2 regions of the Novosphingobium sp. BF6 genome follow, and region 1 is predicted to be linked to the other one. Evidence: predicted binding sites of a transcription regulator. Region 1 holds the regulator's gene; the other holds the start of a gene.
The links. The regulator LexA, encoded in region 1, represses DNA repair genes until DNA is damaged. The targets are predictions, from matches to a motif close to GTTCCNCNCTTGTTCT.
Positions count from the first base shown of each region.

Region 1 (4,342 bases):
ACGACGGTCTTGCCTGCCGTCGATCCGCTCGATGCGCTGCCGCTTGCCATTATTATAACCTTCCTGTCCTATGCGCGCCATGGCCAGCCAAGCCGCCACGACGGTTGATCTAGAGCATCCGGATGTCGCCGGAGCCGCTGCAATGCAGCATCGCCCATGGATCAGCCAGAGCCACTTGTCGAGCAGTTTGGCTGGTGTCGAGTGTTTTCTTTCGAACTGCGGTTTCGCTAGGGGACCGTGGCTCGCCGTAGCCTTCGGAAGCGGCGCAGCTGCGTGGTTTTCGCTGCCCTCAAGAGAGGATTGGGCAGGCCTTTGCGTAGTATGCGTCTCGATTGCGCTATTCGCACTTTACTGGCGATCCGGCGTCCTTCGCTATCCGTATCTTCGGCAGGCGATATTGTCGCTAGCGTTGTTGACGATGGCGGGATGCCTTGGCGTTTGGCTGCGCTCTGAAATGGTCGGCGCAGAGGCGATCCAGCGCCCGCTTTCGGGAACGTTCACCGGGGCTGTGATCGGATTGGAAGAACGGCCCGCGCTGGAGCGCGACCGGCTGACGCTGGCGCTGCGCGAGCCGGGAACCGGGCGAGCGATCAAGGTGCGCGTGAACTTGCCGGTGCGGTTTCGCGACCATGTGCTGGAGACGGGAATGGTGGTCCGCTTTCGCGGGCGGCTTGCTCCACCGGCGTCGCCGATGTTCCCGGGGGGGTACGATTTCGCGCGGTCGGCGTGGTTTTCCGGGATTGCGGCGACGGGGCAGGTGACTGCGCCTATCGAGATCATTTCGGCGGCCGGTGGCGGGGACTGGCTGGCGGAACGGCGTAATGGCTTGTCACGTCATATAACCGGGCGACTGGCCGGATCGGTCGGGGGAATCGCCGCAGCGCTGACCACGGGCGATATGGGGGCGATTTCCGGAGACGATGCGCAGGCGATGCGGGATGCGGGGCTGGCGCATCTGCTGTCGATCAGCGGGCTTCACGTGAGCGCGGTGATTGGCGGGGTCTATCTTCTCGCGCTCCGACTGCTGGCATTGTCGCCAGCCTTGGCCTTGCGGGTCCGGTTGCCGATCCTTGCTGCCGGTTGCGGGGCTTTGGCCGGGATCGGCTATACCTTGCTCAGCGGTTCCCAGGTGCCGACGGTGCGTTCTTGCCTGGGTGCCCTGCTCGTGCTGGCGGCGCTGGCGATGGGGCGAGAGGCCCTGTCGATGCGCTTGCTGGCAGTGGCGGCTTTCATCGTGCTGCTGGTCTGGCCCGAGTCGATCGTCGGCCCCAGCTTCCAGATGAGTTTCGCGGCGGTGATGGTTCTCATCGCGCTCGGCAATGCTGAACCGCTAAAGCGATGGCTTGCTCCGCGCGAAGAGGCACTGCCTGTGAAGGGCCTGCGTCATGTCATGCTGCTGCTGGTCATGGGCATCGCGATCGAAATGGCGCTCCTACCGATCGGTCTTTACCATTTTCATCGTGCGGGCATTTACGGATCGTTCGCCAACGTACTGGCTATCCCGCTGACAACCCTGGTTATCATGCCCCTGGTCGCGCTGGCGCTGGTTCTGGATGTCGTGGGAGCAGGCGGGCCGATCTGGTGGCTGGCGGATCATGCGATCGAGGGCTTGCTGGCGATAGCCCATTTCATTGCGGATAGTCCTGGTTCCGTCCGTGTCCTGCCAACGTTGAACGGGTGGCATTTCCTGTTGTTCGTAGCGGGAGGGTTATGGCTCGGGCTTTGGGAAGGACGAGTGCGCTTGTGGGGAGTGGTGCCGATCGTCATCGGATTCCTGGGCCTGATGATGGTCCAGGCGCCGGATCTGGTGATTTCAGGCGATGGTCGCCATGTCGGATGGATCGATCCGGACAGTCGGCGCCTCGTGATGCTCCGTGACGGTTCGAGCGATTATGCATTGGACAACATGATGGAAGCGGTAGGAAGGCGCGAATGGCCCAAGGTCGTTTCGGCAGTTCGGGGCGCCAGATGCAACAGCGATTTCTGCGCCGTTGCGCTGCGAACCGGCCAGACGCTGAACCATGTCCTCATCGCCAAGGGACATTTGATCGTGCCGGAAGATCAACTCACCAAGGCTTGCAGGCAATCCGACGTCGTCATTGCTGATCGCCGGCTTCCGGACAGTTGCCGACCGAAGTGGCTGAAGGCCGATCGCGCCATGCTGGATCGCAGTGGAGGCGTGGCCATTGATCTGGACCGGCAAACGCTAACAACCGTTGCGGACACGCAGGGCGATCATGGCTGGTGGCGTGCCTGGAGGTAGATCTCGGTCGATTATTTGAAGGGGGCTTTCTCCCCCCTTCAGGCTTAGTGATAACGGCGCAGAAGTCCTGCGAGCTTGCCTTGAACTTCCACCTCGTCCGGACCGTAGATCTGCGGCTCGTATGCGGCATTGGCGGGATCGAGCCGAAGCATGCTGCCCTCGCGGCGGAGATACTTGAGCGTCGCTTCCTCGCCCCGGATCAACGCGACGACGATTTCGCCGTCGCGTGCGGTATTGGTGCGCTTCACGAGTGCGAAGTCGCCGTCGAGAATGCCTGCGTCGATCATGGAGTCGCCGGAAACCTCCAGCGCGTAATGTTCACCGGAGCCGAGCAGAGCGGCCGGCACCGGAAGCATCGAATGGCCTTCCAGCGCCTCGATCGGTACACCTGCCGCGATCCGGCCATGGAGCGGAATTTCGATCACGTCGTTGGCCGGTGTCGGAACCTTCGGAGCACGAACCGGCGCCTCTTCCGCTGCCGGAGCGCTGCGGACAGGCTTGGTCGTCGAATCCTCGGGCTGGCGCAGGACTTCGAGTGCGCGGGCGCGGTTGGGCAGGCGGCGAATGAAGCCGCGTTCTTCCAGGGCCGAGATCAGGCGATGAACGCCCGACTTCGACTTGAGGTCGAGCGCTTCCTTCATTTCCTCGAAGCTGGGCGAGATGCCGCTTTCTTCGAGCCGGACCTGGATGAACCGGAGCAATTCATGCTGCTTGCGCGTCAACATCTGCTTTGCCTCATATGTTCTGCGGCCCTTGGCCCGACCGGATAGTGCTGCCTCGCCGGATGATTCCAAGGAACAGATCCGAAACGATCTGCCGCCTTAGAAAACTTTCCTGCGAACAATGAGGGAACAATTATGCAACGAACAGGGTATAGTCAAGCAATACCGCCATTTTGGAGCAAGAACATTCGAACCATCTCTCCCGCATTGGCCGCTTCGGCTTGAGCGGGACGGTCGATCAGTACGTTGCTGGCGGCCAGTGAAGAAAGCGCGCCGCTGTCCTGTAGCGATAGGGCCTGCGCGGTTTCCCCGTTCCACACCCCCCGCAGGAATTCCCGCCGTGCTCCAGCAGCCTTCAGAGGGGCGGAAAGCTTCGCCATAATGCTGCGCGGCAAAGGCTCGGTGGCACCAAGGAGCGCGCGGAGGACCGGCAGAACGAAAAGATAAGCCGTAACCAGGCTGGATACGGGATTTCCCGGCAGCCCGATCACGAGTTGCCTGCGTTCGCCGTGGGGGCGAGTCGCTACCAGCAGCGGTTTGCCCGGCTTGATCGCGACCCGCCAGAAATCGATTTCGGCACCCCAGGCCTCCAGCGCCGGACGCAGGAGATCGTGATCGCCGACTGAAGCGCCGCCGCTGGTCACGATCACATCGGCGTCGGACGCGGCCTCGAAAGCGTTGACGAGTGCATCGAGATCGTCCGGAACAGGTCCATTTCGCTTTGCATCGACGGGTAGGCTGCGCATCAGTGCCGTCAGCATCGCGCCGTTGCTTGCGGGGATCTGATGGTCTGCGCAGCAATCGGGTTCGGCGGCCAGTTCGTCGCCGCTGTCGATCACCGTGATTCGCGGAATGCGATGGACGGGAAGATGCTTATGGCCTGCCGCGACAGCGAGACCGATCTGGGCTGGACCGATCGGCGCTCCCTGCGCCAACAGAGGGCTGCCGTCAGCGAAGTCCATGCCGCGTCTGCGGATATGCTTGTGGCCGGGATGCGGCGCCGTGCCGGTCAGCACGAGGGCGCTGCCCTCACGGGTCAGGTCTTCTTGCAGGATCACGGCACCGGCTTCAACGGGAAGCAGGGCGCCGGTGGAGATGCGGACCGCTTTGCCGGGGACAAGGGTTCCGTCAAAAGGGTGCCCGGCCGCGCTTTCGCCGATGATCTGCCATGGCCCGACCAGATCACCGGGGGTGACGGCATAACCGTCCATGGCCGAGACGTCCGCAACGGGCTGACTGCGGCGGGCAGACATGGGCCCGGCAAGGTATCGACCGAGTGTGCCTTCCACGTCGACATGCTCGACAGGCAACGGCTCGACGAGGGCCAGCAGGCGGGCCTGCGCTTCCTCAAGCGGGA
Region 1 covers NZ_CM177775.1:2,121,725-2,126,066, reverse strand. The annotation lists gene gltX (glutamate--tRNA ligase) at 1-50, opposite strand, end outside; gene AC4D6D_RS10320 (ComEC/Rec2 family competence protein) at 80-2,263, shown strand; gene lexA (transcriptional repressor LexA) at 2,308-2,988, opposite strand; gene AC4D6D_RS10310 (molybdopterin molybdotransferase MoeA) at 3,141-4,342, opposite strand, start outside.

Region 2 (4,342 bases), on a different replicon from region 1:
CTGATCGGCGGTGGACCTCTTGTCGTTCTCAACCGCTGCGTGATCAGCGGTTGACCTCTTCCCAGCAAGACCATGGTTACGGCAGCCCTTATCGAAGGCTCCTACTCGTGGATTTCCCGGAACGTCGTCAGTCGCAGCAAGCCCCCTCGCTGGGCATCATCGGATTCGGTGCTTTCGGGCAGCTGACCGCGCGCTATCTGCGGCCTTGGTTCCGCATTCTTGCCGCCGATCCCAATATTGCCGCGTCGCCGGTGGAAGGCGCGGCGATGGCCGATCTCCGCGCGGTCTGCCGCTGCGATCTGGTGGTGATCGCGGTGCCGCTGACGGCGCTGGCGGAGGTCTGCCGCGAGATCGCGCCGCTGCTGCGGCCCGGCACGGTCGTCATGGACGTCTGCTCGACCAAGGTGCGGTCCGCCGAGATCCTACTGAGCGAACTGCCGCCCCATGTCGATCTCGTCGCGACTCATCCGATGTTCGGCCCGCAGAGCATCCGCGCGGGCACGAAAGGTCTCAAGATGGTGATTTGCCCGCTACGAGGCCGCTCGGCCGGGCGCATCGCCGCTTTCCTGCGCAAGCGCTTCGGCCTGTCGATCGTGCTGACTTCGCCCGAAGAGCACGACCGGGAAGCGGCCTTCACCCAGGGCCTTACCCACCTCATCGCCAAGGCCCTGCTACGTATGGACCCCTTGCCCGAGCGCGTGACCACGCGCAGCTTCGACCTGCTGCGGCAGGCGGTGGAAATGGTGCGCCACGATGCCCCCGGCGTCAGCCATGCGATCGAAAGCAATCCCTTTTCCGCAGAGGCCCGCAGCCTGTTCTTCGCGGAGATGGACGCCCTGCGCCTCAACCTGGAACCATCGCGCCCGACAGCCGTGCCCGCAGTTCCGCTTCAGTGAGGATCTCGATCCGCCCGCCCGCCCGGCGCAGGTCCTCGGCCTTGCGATACTGCGCCTCGGCCGTCACCCAGCGCCCGAGACTATGTCGCGCGCTGACGACCAACAGCGTCGTGGTGGTGCCGACGCCGGAGACGATGCGCGCCCCCTCGCCCGCCAGAAACTGCGCGAGAATGCCGTCGCGGGCCTCGCCGAGAATGGCCACGCGCTGCCCCCTGAGCGGCCCCTGCGCGGCGGCAGTGGGCACCTTGCGGGACTTGTCGGGCTTCGCCATCCAACCCGCGAGGTCGATCCCGGTCTCCCCGATGGCGCGCACGATCACCATGCCCGCCGCCCGCGCGTCGCTCAATGCATCGTGGTGCCGGTGCCGCAGGCCGAGGTGCCGCGACAGCACGTTGAGCCGGTGACTGGAAAGCTGCGGCCAAGCCCGCTTGGCGACGCGGACGCTGTCCAGCCAGGTCGTCTCGATCGGTGCGAGTTCCCCGATCCGGCAGGCCGCCGCCAGCGCGCCCTTGTCGAAGCCCGAATGCGCCACGGTGACGCGCCCGGTCAGATGCCCGGCAATCGCGCCGTGGATCTCGCCGAAGGTCGGCTTGCCCGCGACATGTTCGGGTGAGATGCCGTGGATACGGATGTTGAACGTGGAAAATTCGTCGCAGGGATCGACGAGCGTCTCATAGGCGAAGACTTCCCGCCCCTGCCGGAAACCGACGATGCCGATCTGGCAGATGCTGCTGACGCGCGCGCAGGCGGTCTCGACATCGACCACCACGAAGTCGGGTTCTTCGGAAGGGAATGCAGGGTCCAGCGCAGGAAGCGGATTCGAATCCGGGAGTTTCATGGCCGGCGATGTAGCAGGCACGGCCTGTCGCCGCGACCATCAACCGCAAGAACATTTGCAGAACATTTTGATTGCATCGACGTTCGCCTTCGGTCAGTCTGAGCGTTCAAAACGGACTCGAAAGAACAAGGTTTACGCGAATGCCCGCGCTCGAAGTGGCCGAAAAGCTGTCGATTCTGGCGGATGCCGCCAAGTACGATGCCTCGTGCTCCTCGTCCGGGGTAAAGAAACGCGATTCGAAAGACGGCAAGGGCATCGGCTCGACGCTCGGCGGCGGCGGCATTTGCCATGCCTATGCGCCGGACGGGCGCTGCATCAGCCTGCTCAAGGTCCTGCTGACCAACAGCTGCATCTTCGATTGCCACTACTGCATCAACCGCAAGTCCTCGAACGTGCGGCGCGCGCGCTTCACTGCGAAGGAAGTCGTGGACCTGACGCTCGATTTCTACCGCCGCAACTATATCGAAGGGCTGTTCCTCTCTTCCGGCATCATCCGCACGCCCGACTATACGATGGAGCAGATCGTCGAAGTGGCCCGCTCGCTGCGCGAAGATCACGATTTTCGCGGCTACATTCACCTGAAGACGATCCCGGATGCCGATCCGGTGCTGGTCGAAGCGGCGGGGCGCCATGCCGACCGCGTCTCGATCAATGTCGAGCTGCCGACCGTCAGCGGCCTCCAGCGGCTCGCACCCGAGAAGTCGCAGGCGCGGATCGAGGGCGCGATGGGCACGATGCGTGCCGCCATCGAGGACGGCGCCGATGCCCGCAAGCGCTTCCGCTCCGCCCCGGCTTTCGCGCCCGCAGGACAATCGACGCAGATGATCGTCGGCGCCGACGCCGCCACCGACCGCGATATCGTCTCGCGCGCGGCCACGCTTTACGACCGGTTCGATCTCAAGCGCGTCTATTATTCGGCCTTCAGCCCGATCCCCGATGCCAGCACCGTGCTGCCTTTGCGCCGCCCGCCGCTGATGCGCGAACACCGGCTTTACCAGTCCGATTGGCTCATGCGCTTCTACCACTTCTCGCCGCAGGAAGTGAGCGCCGCCGCCGATCCGGCCACCGGGATGCTCCCGCTCGACATCGACCCCAAGCTCGCCTGGGCGCTGCGGTTTCGCGACCGTTTCCCGGTCGACGTCAACCGTGCCCCGCGCGAGATGCTGCTGCGCATTCCCGGTCTCGGCATCAAGGCGGTGGACGCTATCGTCGTCGCCCGCCGCTGGCGCACGCTGCGGCTGGACGACGTGGCGCGCATGACCGTCTCGGTGAAGAAGCTGCGCCCCTTCATCGTCACCGCCGACTGGCGGCCGACCGCCCTGCTCGACCGCGCCGACTTGCGCCCGCTGCTGACGCCGCCCGCCCGCCAGTTGGAACTGTTCGCGGCCTGACGATGCGCGCGGTCCGCCTCGAAGCCGAGGACGATTTCGACGGCTGGCGCGCCGCCGCCCGCGCCCTCGCGGTCGAGGGCGTGGCACCGGAACAGGTGGTCTGGCAGGTCGGCGACCGCGCGACCGACCTGTTCGCCGATCCGGGCAGTAACCGGCCCCCGGCCCTGCCGACCACCACACCCTTGCGCGTGTCGAAGCCGTTCCTCGAACTCGCCCGCGATGCCGCGCTCCATAGCGAGCCGGAGCGTTTTTCGCTGCTCTACACACTGCTCCTGCGTCTGCTCGACCGTCCGCAGGCGCTGGAGGACCGTGCCGATCCGCTCATCCGCCGGATCGAAGGCCTCGCCCGCAACGTCCGGCGCGACAGTCACAAGATGCACGCCTTCGTCCGTTTCCGCGAACTTGCGGACGGGGACGGGGACGGTTCGCGCTTCGTCGCGTGGTTCGAGCCGGAGCATCACATCCTGCGCGCCAATGCCGGGTTCTTCGTCGATCGCTTCACCAATATGCGCTGGTCGATCCTGACCCCGCGGGGATCGCTGCACTGGGACGGCACGGTGCTGAACGAAGGCCCGCCCGCCACCCGCGCCGATGCCCCCGGCGACGATCCGGTCGAAAGCATCTGGAAGGCCTATTACAGCGCGATCTTCAATCCGGCACGGGTCATGCCCCGCGCCATGCTCAAGGAAATGCCGCGCAAATACTGGAAGAACATGCCGGAAACCGCGCTGGTCCCCCAACTTATCGCCGGAGCACGCAAGCGCGAACTCGGGATGATCGAGCAGGCCCGCAGCATGCCTGTTCGCGGAAGAGGCCCCGAATCCCTCGAACTGCTTGCCGAGGAAGCGGCAGGCTGCCGACGCTGCCCGCTGTGGCGACCCGCGACCCAGACCGTCTTCGGCGAAGGCCCCCACGATGCCGAGATCATGATCGTCGGCGAACAGCCCGGCGACCAGGAGGATTTGGCCGGAAGGCCTTTCGTCGGCCCCGCCGGTGCCCTGTTCGACCGCGCCATGGCGGAAGCCGGGATCGACCGCACGCGGACTTACGTGACCAATGCCGTCAAGCACTTCAAGTTCGAGCCGCAGGGCAAGCGCCGCCTCCACGCCCGCCCGAACGTCGGAGAGATCGAGGCCTGCCGCTGGTGGGTCGATCAGGAACGCGCCATCGTCCGGCCGCGCCTCGTCATCGCCATGGGCGCCACGGCAGCGCGCTCT
Region 2 covers NZ_CM177776.1:834,029-838,370, reverse strand. The annotation lists gene AC4D6D_RS19130 (prephenate dehydrogenase/arogenate dehydrogenase family protein) at 108-896, shown strand; gene AC4D6D_RS19125 (exonuclease domain-containing protein) at 844-1,734, opposite strand; gene AC4D6D_RS19120 (putative DNA modification/repair radical SAM protein) at 1,875-3,125, shown strand; gene AC4D6D_RS19115 (UdgX family uracil-DNA binding protein) at 3,128-4,342, shown strand, end outside.
Region 2: the regulator LexA is predicted to act here: its motif matches at 1,783-1,798, upstream of AC4D6D_RS19120 (putative DNA modification/repair radical SAM protein).